Regions from separate parts of the Peribacillus sp. NPDC094092 genome, predicted to be linked through region 3. Evidence: riboswitches for the same ligand, from Rfam matches in the RefSeq annotation. Region 3 holds a riboswitch; each other region holds the start of a gene.
What was found. Region 3 has a riboswitch for S-adenosylmethionine ahead of mtnK (S-methyl-5-thioribose kinase). Riboswitches for the same ligand answer to the same signal wherever they lie in the genome.
Positions count from the first base shown of each region.

Region 1: linked by a shared signal. The riboswitch ahead of ACQKNS_RS07270 (methionine biosynthesis PLP-dependent protein) and the one ahead of mtnK (S-methyl-5-thioribose kinase) in region 3 are both predicted to bind S-adenosylmethionine.
Region 2: linked by a shared signal. The riboswitch ahead of ACQKNS_RS01700 (Na+/H+ antiporter NhaC family protein) and the one ahead of mtnK (S-methyl-5-thioribose kinase) in region 3 are both predicted to bind S-adenosylmethionine.
Region 4: linked by a shared signal. The riboswitch ahead of ACQKNS_RS09980 (methionine ABC transporter ATP-binding protein) and the one ahead of mtnK (S-methyl-5-thioribose kinase) in region 3 are both predicted to bind S-adenosylmethionine.

Region 1 covers NZ_JBNNUC010000001.1:1,508,993-1,513,332, forward strand. Annotated here, with positions in the region: gene fumC (class II fumarate hydratase) at 32-1,414, opposite strand; SAM riboswitch class I at 1,739-1,852, shown strand; gene ACQKNS_RS07270 (methionine biosynthesis PLP-dependent protein) at 1,939-3,051, shown strand; gene metC (cystathionine beta-lyase) at 3,048-4,229, shown strand.
Region 2 covers NZ_JBNNUC010000001.1:360,248-364,587, forward strand. Annotated here, with positions in the region: gene ACQKNS_RS01690 (chromate transporter) at 1-292, shown strand, start outside; gene ACQKNS_RS01695 (chromate transporter) at 343-888, shown strand; gene ACQKNS_RS01700 (Na+/H+ antiporter NhaC family protein) at 1,138-2,454, opposite strand; SAM riboswitch class I at 2,644-2,751, opposite strand; gene ACQKNS_RS01705 (SOS response-associated peptidase) at 3,033-3,704, opposite strand; gene ACQKNS_RS01710 (hypothetical protein) at 3,765-3,920, opposite strand; gene hutG (formimidoylglutamase) at 4,135-4,340, opposite strand, start outside.
Region 3 covers NZ_JBNNUC010000004.1:400,502-404,841, reverse strand. Annotated here, with positions in the region: gene ACQKNS_RS20330 (LCP family protein) at 1-164, shown strand, start outside; gene mtnA (S-methyl-5-thioribose-1-phosphate isomerase) at 323-1,369, opposite strand; gene mtnK (S-methyl-5-thioribose kinase) at 1,383-2,585, opposite strand; SAM riboswitch class I at 2,664-2,817, opposite strand; gene ACQKNS_RS20315 (carbon-nitrogen family hydrolase) at 2,889-3,671, opposite strand; gene ACQKNS_RS20310 (pyridoxal phosphate-dependent aminotransferase) at 3,770-4,340, shown strand, end outside.
Region 4 covers NZ_JBNNUC010000002.1:213,212-217,551, forward strand. Annotated here, with positions in the region: gene ACQKNS_RS09970 (DUF4440 domain-containing protein) at 71-439, shown strand; gene ACQKNS_RS09975 (GNAT family N-acetyltransferase) at 541-1,023, shown strand; SAM riboswitch class I at 1,152-1,263, shown strand; gene ACQKNS_RS09980 (methionine ABC transporter ATP-binding protein) at 1,505-2,527, shown strand; gene ACQKNS_RS09985 (methionine ABC transporter permease) at 2,541-3,191, shown strand; gene ACQKNS_RS09990 (MetQ/NlpA family ABC transporter substrate-binding protein) at 3,213-4,085, shown strand; gene ACQKNS_RS09995 (M20 family metallopeptidase) at 4,160-4,340, shown strand, end outside.

The DNA.
Region 1 (4,340 bases), on a different contig from region 3:
CCTAATACAAAGGGAGGGCACTTCCTTTTGATTATTTATTAACCATGTTAGCAGGATCGACCCATGCTTTGAATTCATCTTCCGTCAGGAAATCCAATTTCAACGCAGCTTCTTTCAATGTTGAGTTGTCCTTGAATGCAGTTTTGGCGATTTTGGCTGCTTTTTCATAACCGATATGCGGGTTCAATGCTGTTACCAACATTAGGGAACGCTCCACATTTTCTTTGATTTTCTCTTCATTTGCAGTGATGCCAACCGCACAATTATCGTTGAATGAATGAATGCCTTCCGTCAATAATTTTACCGTTTGCAGGAAGTTATAGATGATCACTGGCTTGAATACATTCAATTCAAAATTACCCTGGCTTGCTGCAAAGCCAATTGTAGCATCGTTCCCTACGATTTGTGTGGCAATCATGGTAAGCGCTTCACTTTGTGTTGGATTGACTTTACCTGGCATGATGGAGCTGCCTGGCTCGTTTTCTGGAATGGCTATTTCGCCGATTCCGCTTCTTGGACCACTTGCCAGCCATCTGACATCGTTTGCAATTTTCATTAAATCCGCCGCCAATGCTTTTAAAGCACCGTGTGCATAGACGATTTCGTTATGGCTTGTCAATGCATGGAACTTATTATCAGATGTGACAAAAGGATATCCTGTATCAGCTGCTATTTGCTTGGCGGAAAGTCCCGGGAATTCTTTTTTTGTATTGATTCCGGTTCCTACAGCCGTTCCGCCTAGTGCAAGGTTCAATAATTTTTGGCTGCTTTCCTCAATCATCGCTAGGTCTTTGTCGAGCATCGCTTTCCAACCGGAAATTTCTTGTCCCAATGTTAATGGTGTAGCATCTTGAAGATGTGTCCGGCCGATTTTCACCACATCCCAAAATTCTTTTTCTTTTGTATCGAATGTATCACGAAGAGTTTTAATGGCAGGAACCAATTTTTCAGCGACTTCCATAAAGGCAGCAATATGCATCGCTGTCGGGAAAGTATCATTGGAGCTCTGTGCCTTGTTAACATCATCATTCGGATGAAGGGTTTCCGATTCACCATTTTCTTTTAACCATTCATTTCCTTTGTTAGCTACCACTTCATTCACGTTCATATTACTTTGCGTGCCGCTTCCCGTTTGCCAAACTACCAGCGGGAAATGTTCATCTAGCGTACCTTCAAGGATTTCTCCGCAAATCTTGACGATGGCATTCTTTTTAACCTCCGAAAGATCACCAAGATCATAGTTCACCTTTGCCGCAGCTTGTTTAACGTATGCAAATGCACGAACTAATTCAATCGGCATTTTTTCGTTACCGATTTTGAAATTGTTACGGCTTCTCTCGGTTTGTGCTCCCCAATATTTATCGGCAGGAACTTTCACTTCACCCATCGTATCTCTTTCGATTCTGTATTCCATGTGTTCTCCTCCTATGTTTGCACTATTCATTGAAGACCCATTTGCATATGAAATGAATAATGTCGTATTATTCTTTCTCTCCATACATTGTACAAACTTTATTATTTTAAAGCAAAAATATCCGCTGACCTTTCACTTTTCCTAAAAAATTCATGACGTTTCGTGTCTATATGAAGAATCGGATTTTCTTTTTTTTGACACTAAAGTGTTGACGCACTAGGCTCCAATTGACCTGGTCATGAACATCCAAGCATAATCCATCCAAAATGTTCTTGACAGTATTTTGTATATATAGTAAATTCAAAAGAAATTGAATAATCTAAACTCTTATCGAGAGAGGTAGAGGGAATGGCCCGATGACACCTCAGCAACCTTCATTTGTTTCAAACCAATGAAAAGGTGCTAATTCCACAAGTTTGTGAACTTGGAAGATAAGAAGAATGACTCGTCCTCACTTAATCAAAGTCTTCTTCTTAAAGAAGACTTTTTTTTATTTTATTTAACTCAAAGGAGCAGTGAAAACCATGTACAAAACTGAAACATATCTTGCTCAATTAGGAAATCGCAGCGAAACGGCGACAGGAACAGTCAATCCGCCGGTATACTTTTCTACAGCTTTTCGCCATGAAGGAATTGGCCAATCGACGGGATTCGACTATACAAGGACAGGTAATCCCACACGCCAATTATTGGAGCGTTCCATCGCCGATCTTGAAAAAGGCGACCAAGGTTATGCCTGCAGTTCAGGAATGGCCGCCATTTCCACTATCCTTGCCCTTTTTAAATCAGGTGATGCATGGATTGTCAGCGAAGATCTTTATGGCGGTACATATCGTCTGTTAGAACAAGGTTTTAAAAAATGGGGATTGCAGTGTGACTATGTAGACACTTGTTGTTTGGAGGATATCGAAAAAGCCATCACTCCTCAAACGAAAGCCATCTTTATCGAAACTCCCACTAACCCTCTTATGCAGCAAACGGACATTGGCGCTGTTGCCGCATTGGCCAAACAATATAATTTATTGTTGATCGTTGATAATACTTTTTACACGCCTCTTATTCAACAACCCATCCTGCTTGGAGCGGATATCGTGATTCACAGTGCAACCAAGTATCTCGGTGGTCATAATGATGTGCTCGCCGGACTGATCGTTGCTAGCGGCGCTGAATTATGTGATGCACTTGCCTTCCATCATAATGGTACCGGAGCTGTCTTGAGCCCCTTTGATTCTTGGCTGTTGATGCGAGGAATGAAAACATTGGCATTGCGGATGGAGCGTCATGAAAAGAATGCCAAAATACTTGTAGATTACTTGTCGGAACATGATTGTGTCACGGACGTATTGTATCCCGGCAGAGGCGGCATGATTTCATTCCGTATCATTGATGAATCGGCAGTCAACCCATTTTTACAATCACTCTCATTAATTTCGTTTGCAGAAAGCCTTGGAGGGGTTGAAAGCTTCATCACCTATCCTGCTACACAAACGCATGCCGATATACCGCTTGAAGTCAGAACGGCAAATGGAGTTTGTAATCGCCTGCTCCGCTTCTCTGTTGGCATCGAGGACAGCGATGATTTGATCCAGGACTTACAGCAAGCATTCGCATATGTAAAAAGGGAGGCACTACGATGACAGATCATGATTTTAGTTTTGAAACCAAATTACTTCATAATCAACATAAATTCGATACGGCAACGGGAGGTGTGAGCGTTCCCATTCAGCACGCATCCACTTTCCATCAAACCGATATCGATCAATTCGGCAAATATGATTACAGCAGAAGCGGGAACCCAACTCGTGAGGCGCTGGAAGATATCATTGCCGAACTTGAGGAAGGCACACACGGATTTGCCTTTTCTTCAGGTATGGCTGCCATTTCAACAGCTTTCCTGCTGTTGTCTGCCGGAGACCATATCGTCATTTCCGAAGATGTGTACGGCGGAACGTTCAGGATGGTCACTAGTGTATTGACGCGTTTCAATATTGAGCATACCTTCGTTGACATGACGGACCTAGAAAGCGTCAAAGCGGCCGTTCAGCCAAATACAAGGGCCATATACATCGAGACGCCTTCAAATCCGTTACTTAAAGTGACCGATATTCAAGCCGTATGTGATATTGCAAAAAAAGCAGGTGCCTTAAGTTTTGTTGATAACACATTCCTGACGCCGGCATTACAAAAACCACTGAACCTTGGTGCCGACATTGTCCTTCATAGCGCGACTAAGTTTTTATCCGGACATAGTGATGTGGTCGCTGGGCTTGCAGTAGTGAAGGATCCGGAATTGGCAGCAAGACTGGGTTCCCTCCAAAACTCATTTGGGGCGGTTCTTGGTGTCCAGGACGCCTGGCTAGTAATGAGAGGTTTGAAAACCTTGTCAGTTAGAATGGAGCACTCCCAAAAAGGTGCAGAAAAGATCGCAGCCTACTTAAAGGAGCAGCCCTTGGTGAAAAAAGTGTATTATCCCGGCCTTTCCGATCATCCCCAGCACGCCATCCAGAAAGGCCAGTCACTTGGAGCGGGGGCGGTCCTATCATTTGAATTGGAAAGTGAGGAAGTCTTCCGTTCTTTCGTGAACACTGTCGAGCTCCCAGTTTTTGCCGTAAGCCTTGGAGCGGTCGAATCCATACTATCCTACCCGGCCAAAATGTCCCATGCTGCCATGCCTGATGATGAAAGGGAAAAGCGAGGCATCACGAACAGCTTGCTCCGCCTTTCTGTCGGACTTGAAAATCCGGACGATATCATCAAGGACTTCGATGCGGCCCTCGTAAAAATTGCCAAAGGGGAAGCAATTGCTGCAAAATGATTTCAGGATGGGTGCCTCATAATTTATAGGCACCCTTTTTCTTAGCACCATAATTAACTCTTTTTCAACCCAGTCATAAAAAAGACCATCGATTTCCCGATGGCCTGACTC
Region 2 (4,340 bases), on a different contig from region 3:
AAAGATAGAATCTGCATTCATATCGATCAGAGCTTCCATAGTAGCCATCATCGCCTATGCGGCTATGAAGATAGGAAAAACGGCTGTTGTAGACAAATCAACTTTATGTATTTTACTAGCAGGAATTCCAGTCCTCTTCTTTCTCCACCCTGTGATAGTAATTGTAGCAGGAGCTGTAGTCGGTATTGTGACAATCTCCATTAAGAGAAAATTAGGTTACGATGTCAAGATGGACAGAAAAGATAGAGAAGAAGAAAATGATTTCGAACCTTTCATGGGTGCTGGCATATAGGCAAATCCAAAAAAGGGATCTAACTAATTTTCAAGAAAGCGTGTGATAGAATGATGGAATTGTGGGAGTTGTTTAGCACCTTCTTCATTATCGGCTTTGTATCGTTCGGAGGCGGATACGCCATGATTCCCGTAATTGAATCGGAAGTCTCACAGCATGGATGGATGACGACGCAACAATTTACCGATATAATCGCTATTTCCGGGATGTCCCCAGGACCTGTCACAGCCAATAGTGCCATTCTCGTTGGCTATTCGACTGCTGGATTAGCAGGAGCCATAGCATCGGCTCTCGGAATCTTGTTACCTGCTATTATATTCGTGACCGTTATTGCCACCTTCTTCTGCAAATTGAACCATTATCCAGTTATTCAATCCATGTTTTATGGATTAAGACCCATTGTCACTAGTTTAATCCTCTTTGCAGCAATAAGTTTAGCACTTTCCAATCATATGATTGCACGGAGCTTTTCATGGCATACGATAAGCTTATTACTTGTTTTTGGATTATCGTTATTTGCCCTAATGAAATTACGCTGGCACCCAGCCTATGTAATTATTCTTTCTGGATTAGTTGGTGTCGTCCTCTATTCATGACAAACAATATGGACCGGAATGATCATGAAAATAATGGTTTAACATAAATTAAAGAAATACCAAACAGATGAATTGGAATTTTCAGTTCAGCTGAAGACGGCCTTGACTAGTTTCTGGACACTGAGGAACACGTATGCTGAAAAAAGCAAGGATGACTTCCTGATATTTTTTAGATGTTTCAGTATTCGTTCATACAGAAAACACCCTGTATCCAATGATTCAGGGTGTTTTTTCATTATTATCCTCTTTTTAAGAAGTCCGTTTCTTCGTTTCATCATTTCCCGGCTGAAACCGTGGATAACCAATCAAGATGGCCACTACTCCACAAAGTCCAATTAGGATTGGGTAATATGAATACGGCAAGATGCTTATCGGAGAAATCTTAGCTACCCCTGCTGCAACAAGCAGTTGTGCCCCATATGGAATTAACCCTTGGATACAACAGGCAAAAACGTCAAGTAAACTCGCCGATTTACGCGGATCAATCCCATACTTTTCAGCGATATTTTTGGCAAGCGGCCCGGCAATAATAATCGAAATCGTGTTATTTGCCGTTGAAAGGTTCGTCAAACCAACAAGCCCAGCAATGCTGAATTCCGCCCCTTTTTTGGATTTGCTATTTCGGGTCACGAGTTGGAGCAGATAATCGATGCCACCATTATGTTTGATTACAGCAACCATTCCTGCAATTAAAATGGCAAGGAAGGATATTTCATACATTCCCGCCATTCCTTCACCAACTTTTTGAATGACACCCAACAGTTGATAACTTCCATCCGCCAAGCCGATAATTCCGGCAAATACGATTCCGATGGAAAGGACCAGGAACACATTGACTCCTGCCAATGCAGTGATCAATACGCAAAGGTATGGAAGAATCTTCACCCAGTCATAAGAATTTTGGGTGATGTCGGCTTGTTCACCCATCGTTAATATTCCTAGAATGGCACATGTGATGATGGCCGCAGGTAAAACGATGAAAAAATTCACTTTGAACTTATCCTTCATTTTCGTTCCCTGTGTTCGAACTGCAGCGATTGTCGTATCCGAAATGAAGGATAGGTTATCCCCAAACATTGCACCACCAATAACGGCAGCCATTGAGAGGGCAAGCGAAATATCGGTTTGCTCGCTAATTCCCACCCCGATAGGTGCTAATGCTACAATCGTTCCCATGCTCGTCCCCATAGATAGAGAAATAAAACAAGCGATAATGAAAATCCCTACCATTAAAAGATTTTGCGGAAAAACCGCTAAGGCAAGATTCACCGTTGATTCAACCGCCCCCATGCCATTCGCAACTTCGGAAAAAGCGCCTGCTAAAAGGAAAATGATAACCATTAACATTATATTGGCGTCACCGGCACCTTTACAGAAGATATCAACTTTTTCATTTAAAGTCTCTTTCCGATTCATTGCCAATGCAGCTGCTGATGCAATGGAAATCGCTACAATTACCGGAAATGAATAAAAATCTTTAGTGATGATTCCGGACCCTATAAATAAAAATAAAAATACGACAAATGGGATCAATGCCCATGGATTCCCTTTATTGTTTGCACTCATGATGTACACCTCTTTTTATTTTTCCCATGACATGTGTCACAGCTTTTATTTTTCAACAGTTATCACAAATAACACCAATTCGATTTTGATTCTCAAGTCATGGAGCTATAGTTAACAAAACTGTCAGCATAAAAAAGACCCCTTCTATTAAACAACAAGAAGAGGTCTTTTAATTTATAAAAAACACCCTCCTTATCTTTCAGGCAAGAATCAGCCTGCTGGATTTGGCACAGCACTCCTATTAAGTCCGCTGCCGAGACATCTTCGGGCCAGTCCCTCCGTCTCTCTTGATAAGAAGATCAAAATTATATATTTATCAAATAATACGATACCTGCCAGAAAAGTGCCAGGCTGGAAATTTACCGAAACCAAACTGAGTTTGTGAAAGTGACATCGAAGTAGTTTTGAAAAGCAAATATAAGAGTACAGCATTTTGCCTATTTTCGCAAGGTTTAGTTTTAAACTTTTTCACATGCACTTCTTACCTATTAATAAGTGATCTTGACTTAATCAGTACAATGAGTTTTCTGTGATTTTTATCGGGACGGAATTAATATAAAAAGAGGTCTAATGACCTCTCAGCAAATTTGTTGTATTAAGTTAGGTGAATTATTTTTAGTCGAGTTCACATCAGTTGATACCTCAAAAGCTTCCATTTGTTCCGAATCGAATGACTTTAAATATTGTTGCAGATATGCAGGATCATTAATGGATGGATTCAACCAATCTTTTTCATCTTCTGGTTTAAGGATGACAGGCATACGATCATGAATGCTGGTCATCAGCTCATTAGGAACGGTTGTTATGACGGAGCACGAGTAGATGCTGAGGCCTTCAGGAGATTTCCAGGATTCCCATATCCCGGCCATTCCAAATGGAGCATGATTCTTCAGTTTTATCCGCATCGGTATTTTTCTTTCTGGTGTCTTCCTCCATTCATAAAATGAGTCAGCGATTATCAAGCATCTCTTCTTCTTATACGCATTCTTGAAGCTTGCTTTCTCTGCAATGGTTTCCGCTCTGGCATTGATCATTTTATAGCCCACTTTTTCATCTTTTGCCCAGAAAGGAATGAGTCCCCACCGAAGATATCCAAGTCGGTTCCTTGCCCCGTCATTAATGACCGATAGCACGGATTGGGAGGGAGCAATATTGTAGCTGAATTGGTATTCCTCATCAAATGATCCTTGTACATCGAACCGATCTTTTATTTCCTCAATGCCAGTGAAAAGGGTGAAACGTCCACACATAATATCGCCTACCGTATTAAGATTTATTACAGTGTAACAAATGGAATAGGAAGCCACAAATCAGCGTTCCAAAATCCTGATGTCGGTAAATGGCTGATTAAATAATTCGCTGGAAATCAAAAGGGTGCCTAGGACTTCTCTTTCATCTTCAGCTTTAATGATTTCCGATAAAATTAAGGTACTGCCATTCCTTACCGTTACTTTATATTCATTCATGGAATCCCCCCTCTAAAGGCTAGATGGTTGTTATTATAAACTAAAAACTTATAAGTATCAGTATTGAACTTTGGCAGAGTCATGGCTACTCCTTTAATTGGTCTAGGCAGCGTAAAAAAGACTGTCCATGAAATGGACAGTCAGGCGCCGGAAACGGGTTTCCTCTTCAATACTGATAATTGATTATGGAGATGGCATTGAGAAAAGCCATAAATTATTTAAAATGCAATAAAACCTCATTTATTAAATGTGCTGCCAATGTAACGGTTTTATTATTTTCGTCCAACGAAGGATTCACTTCCGAGATATCAAAGGAGAGGATCTTTTCATTCGATACGATATGCCTGATAATGGCACGGACCAATTTCGGATTCAGTCCAAACGGCGATGGAGCACTTACCCCAGGTGCATAGGCTGAAT
Region 3 (4,340 bases):
AAATGATTCCAAATGCCGTCTTCCATACACCGGACACCGTCGAAACCTTAAGGGTTCCGGTGGAAGGAAGCTTTAAAGAAGAAATAAATCCCCAATCCGGAGCCGTTTTGGAAATAGATTACACTAAAAATAAAAAGGCACTTCAGGAGTTCTTTTCAAAATAATAAGAACTATTATTGAAAACAATCTTATATTAAGTGAATAGGTTGAATTCACTTGAATTATTGTATTATAGACCTCGGAAGAATAATCATGAACACCATTAAAAACGAGAGGGATATGAAACCCTTCTCGTTTTATATCACCAATAAAGGTACCTGGATCAATTAACAAAATGCGGAATGTTTTTAATGAAATCCGGTGTTATGATGCCGTTTTCGGTAATGATGCTCGTAATAAGGTGATTCGGTGTAACGTCAAAGGCTGGATTGAAAGTCTTCACGTTTTCCGGAGCGATCCTCGCACCTTGAATGAAGGTGATTTCCGCTCCATCCCGTTCTTCGATCGGGATGGATGTGCCGGATTCGATAGAAAGGTCGAATGTGCTTGATGGTGCGGCCACATAAAAGGGGATGCCAAAGTGCTTGGCTAATATGGCCAACCCAAATGTCCCGATTTTATTGGCTGTATCTCCATTAGCCGCAATCCTGTCGGCCCCGACGATAATTCCATTTATTCGTTTCTGGTGAATCGTATGTGCAGCCATATTATCTGAAATCAAGGTGACATCGACCCCCGCTTGCATCAATTCCCAAGCCGTCAAACGCGCGCCTTGCAGGACAGGCCTTGTTTCACATGCGTAAACTTTTAGCGGAAAGTCCCTTTCTTTAGCCAGGTGGAAGGGAGCCAAGGCTGTACCATACCGAGCTGTGGCGATTCCCCCAGCGTTGCAATGGGTGAGAATGGAATCTCCTCTAGTGAATAACGATAAACCATGTTCCCCGATTTTCCTGCACATTTCTTCATCTTCAGCAAAGATGGCTTTAGCCTCCGATACAAGTGCTTCCTTTGCAGCTGAAATGCTTTGCGCAGCATGCAAGGTGTTTTCCATCCTCCTTAACGCCCAAAAAAGGTTGACTGCAGTTGGTCGTGAAGAAGCGAGTTTTTCAATATGCTTCGTTACATTTTTCTTGAAATCCCCTAATTCAGCGGTTGTTTCCTGTTTGGCACCAAGTGCCACACCAAATGCTGCCGTCAGTCCAATTGCTGGGGCACCGCGAACTTTTAATGTCAAAATGCTGTCATATACATCATCAACTGAATGAAGTTCAATAAATTCAGTTATGGAAGGAAGTGCTTGTTGATTTAATAATGTAATGTGGGTATCATCCCATTGTACCGAATATGGTAAGGGTGCTAGTGTAGTCATGTCAGGTCTCCTTTTAAATGGCTGAATAAGATGGCAGTGTACGTTGCTTCAACGCTTCAATGACAGCTGGAACATCCAATTCTTCCCGTTTTTTAATTAAAAATGCACCAATTTCCAATGTTGCCGTTTTCGCAGCGATCCTTGTTTCTTTATGTTCAATGACGTTTAAATCAGCAACATGGGAAAGGCCAATGGTTCGCCGAATCAGTTCACAGCCGGCAAAACCAAAAGCATCTTTTTTGAATTTTGTCAGTAAATAAGGCAGATACCCTTTCACATGGCGGAATGGGCTTTTATTTTGTCCTTCCCATAATTCGGTATAAGTTTCTTCAAAAGCATTCCAAAATTCATGAAGGTGTGTGAAAATCTCTTCCTTTCCAGTTCCATTGCGTGTGACTGCCTGGAAGAGAAGGTTAGCGGTGTATTGACCAAGGTCAAAACCAACTGGCCCATAAAAAGCGAACTCCGGATCAATAACCTTTGTTTCAGTTTCACTTGCAAATATACTTCCAGTATGTAAATCTCCATGAAGCAAGGCTTCCTGCTCGGTTTCAAAGCTTTGTTTCAGCTTAGCGACCTCAAGTATCACTTCTTGGTCATTCCATATATTTTTGGCTGCATCAGTCAATTCCACCTCGAAATCTCCCGGGAGTTCCTCAAAAAATGGATCCGTGAAAATAAAGACCTCAGTGATTTTGCACAGTTCGGGATTCGTGAAATGTCGGGCCACTTCCTTTTTCGCAGATGGTTCTAAATGATAATCGGATGTATAAAAAGCCGTCTTCGCAACATACTCACCAATATGCTGTGAAAGCAATGGATATGAATCGCCATCGATCAATCCTGTTCTGACGATTTTCAGGTGAGATAAATCCTCCATGACTGTGATCGCAAGCTGTTCATCCGAATAATAGACTTGCGGTACGAATTTGGGGCAATAACTTCTGAAATGAATCAGCGCATTCGCTTCAATGGCTGCCCTTTTCAATGTCAGCGGCCAGCTTTCACCAAGTACCTTGGCATAAGGGACCGCTTGTTTGATGATTATTCCTTTTTTTGTGTGCGTGTCTGTAATATGAAAAACATAATTTAAATTTCCATCGCCGATTTCTTTACAATTTAAACTTGCATCCGCATTTACCAACCCAAGTTTTTTTGCAAGGGTTATAGCTGTTTCGTTTGTCAATCTCTTAAAATTTGAATGGTTTTGAGTCATTCTTTTCCCCTCCAGATTCAAAATGAGAATAAAAAAGCCTCTTTCATATAGAAAGAGGCAGAAGTTTTGGCTTCGGACCTCTTATCTTCCAGAAAATAAATTCTGGTGGAATTAGCACCGTGCTCTGTGGATTTAATAATCCGGCGGTGAATCCGCCCCATTTCACAATGGTATTACAGTCGGTTGCTGGGCTTCATAGGGCCTTTATCCCTCAGCCTGCTCTTGATAAGAGTAAATGTTTTCTGAAATTTTAATCTTCGGGAAAATAATAACAACCTTTTAAATAGTTTGTCAATGGGTAAATTAATAAAAATCAGGACGGCGATCTTCGAATACGGGTATTTTGTTACGGGATTCCGTAACTTTATTGAAGTCCAAGGTGCCTGTCAAAAGTTCGTTTCCTTCTCCGGCTTCACTAATGATATTCCCCCACGGATCAATAATCAAGGAATGGCCGGCAAATGTATTATTGACATCCGAACCTGAGCGATTAACGGCTACAACATAGGCTTGGTTCTCGATGGCACGGCTAATCAATAAGGCTCTCCAGTGATCGAGTCTCGGCTTTGGCCATTCCGCCGTTACGAATAGAACTTCGGCGCCTTGGACGGTATGTGCTCGTTGCCATTCAGGGAAACGGATGTCATAACAAATGAATCCAGCACATATTTTTTCATCAAGAGTAAATAAACCATCTTTTTCTCCTGGCTGAAGAAAATGATGTTCATCCATTAACTGAAATAAGTGAAGCTTATCATATTCTTTAATGAGATTTCCGTGTTTATCGATGATGATCATCGTGTTATAGATTCCCTTGCTTGTCTTTTTCGCGATGGAACCGCCTATGATGTGAATCTGGTGTTTCTGTGCCTGTGTTTTAAAGAATTCAATCGTTTTTACTGCCTCCTGATCAGCAATCTCATTTAACCTGGTCAAGTCGTATCCTGTTGTCCAAAGTTCCGGTAAAATGACGATATCGGGTTCCAACCGTGCTGCTTTTTCCATCCATTGTTCTGCAACCTGAAAATTGATATCTGGTTGCCCGAAGGCTATATCCATTTGAATACAAGCTATTTTCCACTTCATCGATTAACCCCCCATATGTAAAAAATGCTTTACAAGACTAGGATAAACATATATCATTTGTGACTAGAATTTCAAGAAATTTCAGAGAAGGTGTATAAATGGTGCAATTCGAAAAATCCGGCCAGCTTAAGGACCTGCCCAAGCAGTTTTTTGCTTCACTAGTCGCAAAAGTCAATGCGATCACGGAGCAAGGTCATGATGTCATTAATTTAGGCCAGGGAAACCCTGATCAGCCGACGCCAGAACATATCGTTAAAAGTTTGCAGTCTGCCGCTGAAAAAACGATTAATCATAAATATTCGCCATTCCGGGGTCATCAATATTTAAAAGATGCCGCCGCCGTCTTTTATGAACGTGAATACGGTGTAAAGCTGGATCCGAAAAGTGAAGTGGCGATTCTCTTCGGGGGGAAGGCAGGCCTTGTTGAACTGCCGCAGTGTTTATTGAATCCGGGTGATACGATCCTTGTTCCAGATCCCGGCTATCCGGATTATCTTTCCGGTGTTGTTTTAGCCCAGGCTAAGCCCGAACTCATGCCTCTGACAGAAGAAAATGATTTCCTTCCGAAATACAATGACATACATAAAGAAGTGCTTGATAAAGCCAAAATGATGTTCTTGAACTATCCGAATAATCCAACAGGTGCTTCTGCAACTGAAAGTTTCTTTG
Region 4 (4,340 bases), on a different contig from region 3:
ATGTATTGATTATACACTATTTTCCAATTATGTTACTTCGAGAAATAGCTGAAAAAGGAGGGCAAAATGAATGGAAAGTGAATCTCCGTTGTTAAAAGAGCATTTGTATGAGCTTGAGGAGAAATTGTTAAAATCTGAAGTCCGTACATCCCCGGAAGAGCTTTCATTATTATTGAAAGATGATTTCTTTGAGTTCGGCAGCTCGGGTAATATATGGTCTAAGAGCGACTTTTTGGGGCAAGAGGGAGCTCGACCGGTGAAAATGACACTAAGTCAATTTGATATGCATCCATTGTCTGAGGATACCGTGTTAACGACGTACCGGATTTTTGATGAAGATAAAGAGGAACATACCTTAAGGAGTTCAATCTGGAAATGTACGAATGGAAGATGGCAAATGTTTTTTCATCAAGGCACAAAAACGAAAAGGTCCCCTTAAGCCTATTATTCATGAAAAAGAAAAAATAAATATTTTAAATGAGCGTAAGTAAAATGAATTTTGCTTAATCAAAAACTATTTCACTAAAATGATAGGGGCGGATGAAGCTGATTTTTCGTACTATTGATACCGACAAAGATAAAGATATCATCCTTACATTCAGGAAAGATTCCTATGTTGTAAGTTTTGGATCTGAAGATGGTTTCGGAGATGAAAATACATATTTGCAACGGATGAAAGAACGGGTCCGCAAATTTCCGGGCGGACAGGTGATCATTGAAAAGGACCAAGAATCGATTGGACAAATGGAACTTCAAATTCGGGAGTATGAAGGAAAGGAAATCGGCTATGTGAATCTTTTTTATCTTATTCCCGATTACCGCAGTAAAGGCCTTGGCAAGGAATTGGTTCGCTATGCAGAAAACTTTTACAGGCAATTCAATGTCCCGGAATATCATTTAAGGGTTTCTCCGGATAATGGAAGGGCGATTCGTTTATATACGAATTCAGGCATGAAGAAGATAAGCGAAGAAAATGAAAAGTACCCTGTATGGAGAATGAGCAAATCATTAAAAATGAAATAAAGTTATATTGTTATAACTTTAAAAGCGTCATTTCACTATATTATGAAAATGTTTAGTGCGAAAAAAATAGGGTTGACTTTAGAGAAATTTGAATATATAGTGAAGGACATAATTAAATACAACGTTAATTCTTATCAAGAGATGTGGAGGGACTTGGCCCTATGATACCTCGGCAGCGGGTTTTTACTTTTGTAAAAATACTGTGCTAATTCCAACGGACGAAAGTTTGAAAGATAAGAAGGAGCTTTTCTTAGATAATTAATTTAAGAGTTTACTCTTTTTTATGTCTAAAAGAGGCCTCTTCTGTCTGATGACGGAAGAGGCCTCTTTTGTTTATTCAAAATGCAGAAGGTTAATTGGAGAATTGGTTTTCTCAGGTTTACTCGTGAATTCCAAAATTCAGCCCTACCATTATGAAACTTTGCAAAGCTCTTCTCTGGATAATGAATTCGTACAAATAAACAGCATGGGGGGAGATTGAATGATTGAGTTTCAAAATGTCAAAAAGGTTTATCAAACAAAGAAACAGACTGTCGAGGCTTTGAAGGGCATCAATTTGACAGTGGAAAAGGGCGATATATTCGGTGTAGTCGGTTATAGCGGGGCCGGGAAAAGTACGTTGATCAGGTTGGTCAATTTGCTTGAACAGCCATCAGACGGTTCGGTGATTGTCGGGGGCATGGATTTAACCAAATTGAACCCGAAGGAATTGCGGGCAGAAAAGAAAAAGATCGGGATGATCTTTCAGCATTTTAATTTGCTGAACTCAAAGACCGTTTTTGATAATATCGCCATGCCGCTGATTTTATCGGGAACCCCTGGAAAAGAAATCAAAAAGCGGGTAGGCGAGCTGTTGGAGTTCGTTGGCTTATCGAGCAAAGCAAAGAGTTATCCGGAACAATTATCCGGCGGTCAAAAGCAGCGGATCGGCATTGCGAGAGCATTGGCTACCAATCCATCGATCTTATTGTGTGATGAAGCTACATCTGCATTGGATCCACAAACAACGAGCGCCGTTCTCCAGCTCTTAAAGAAAATTAATAAAGAATACAATATTACCATTCTGCTAATCACCCATGAGATGTCAGTCATTCGGGAAATCTGCAATAAGGTAGCGGTCATGGAGGGCGGATGCGTCGTTGAACAAGGTTCGGTTTTCGAAGTGTTTGCGAAGCCGCAAACGGATATTGCAAAAAACTTCGTGAGAACGGTCATACATGACGAAATTCCACAAAGTTTCCTGAAAAGCATAGGGTCCCATATCCCGATAATTTGGAAAATTAATTTTATTGGGACTACTTCGGGTACTCCTTTGCTTTCAACCATCTCGAAGAAATATGATGTTCATTTAAGTGTTTTATCAGCCAATATTTCTGAAATTCAGGAAACGCCTTTCGGGAATTTGATCATCGAAGTGACCGGGAACAAAAATGAGGTGGACAAGGCTTATCAATATATTAAAGATGAGGGGATTCTCGTCCAGGAGGTGCAAATAAATGGGTAATACGTTATGGGGAATGGAAATAACGGCAGATCAGCTGTCAACAGCTTTCGGTGACACACTTTACATGGTAGCCATTTCATTGATATTTTCCGGATTGATTGGGCTTCCGCTCGGTATCCTGCTTGTCATTACAAGAAAGGGCCACATCCTGGAGAATAAATGGGTCTTTAATATATTGAACCCGATCATCAATATATTACGGTCGGTTCCTTTCATCATCTTGCTTGTAGCACTTATTCCGTTTACCAGAATGATTGTTGGCAGTGCGATCGGAACGAATGCGGCCATTGTTCCGCTAATCTTTTACGCGGCTCCTTATATCGCCCGGCTTGTGGAGAACTCCCTGTTGGAAGTGGACAAAGGGATCATCGAGGCGGCTCAGGCGATGGGGGCGACGACATGGCAAATCATTTATCGCTTTTTGATTCCCGAGGGACTTAGTTCGTTGATCCTTACATTTACAACAGCGACAATCGGGCTTGTTGGATCTACGGCCATGGCAGGTGCGGTCGGGGCTGGCGGGGTCGGAGATCTAGCTTTGGCTTACGGTTATCAAAGGTTCGATACGATGACGATGATCGTCACAGTGGCGGCGCTCGTGATCATCGTTCAATTATTGCAATCCACCGGGAATTTTGTTTCAAGAAAAATCAGAAGAAGATAAACATAACAGGAGGCAGGAGAAATGAAGAAAATTTTATTAACGATCATCGTATTGGCATTGGCCATCGTGTCTGCAGCATGCGGGAACAAAGAAGGGGCATCAGGCAGTTCGGATGATGTGAAAACAGTGAAAGTCGGTGTCAGCAGCGGGGATACAAGAACATGGGAATACATTGTCGACTTAGCGAAAGAAGAAGGGCTTAATATCGAACTGGTCACTTTCAATGATTATATCCAACCGAACCTTGCGCTAAGTGAGGGGGAAATTGATGCCAATTCATTCCAAACGGTCGCTTACTTCGATGAATTCATTCAAGATCAAAATCTGAAATTAGAGGCCATCGGGTCGACTGTCATTGCGCCTATGGGCCTTTATTCGAAAAAACATAAAGATCTTAAAAGTCTTCCGGATGGCGCTACGATTGCCGTTCCGAATGAAGCAACAAACTTTGGCCGTGCACTGCTTCTTCTTCAGGAAGCTGGGTTGATTACATTGAAAGAGGAATTCAATGGATCGGGATCATTGGAAATCATTAAGGAAAATCCGAAAAACTTGAAAATCCAACCTGTTGCTGCCGGCAATACACCGCGTCTATTGGATGATGCCGATGCTTCAGCCATCAATAATAACTTTGCGGTCGAAGCAGGCCTTACTTTAAAAGATTCTTTATTCCATGAAAGTAAAACGGCGAAACCATATATTAATATCATTGCAGTTAAAAAGGGAGATGCCGATCGTCCTGAGCTGCAAAAGTTAGTGGAGCTTTATCAATCGAAAGAAGTGGAAGCGTTCATTGAAAAAACGTTTAAAGGAAACACCATTCCTGCCTATGTTTCTGTAGATGAATTAGTGAATTACCAGGATGCCTGGACAAAACCAGCTAATGAAAAATAAGAACAAGTGAAGGAATGCCGGATGGATTCAAATTACCCATCCGGTTCCTTAAACCAAAAAGGGGAGATAAGAAAATGGCGAGAGAATTAGTGCAGAAGCAGCATCAGCAGATCATTGAAGATCACATCGACCTTCATTCCAAATTATATATCGAAACGAGTCAAGCCATTCATGCCAAACCCGAAATTGGGAATCAAGAATTCTTCGCTTCGGATACATTAACAGGAATCCTTCTAAATGAAGGATTTGAAGTGA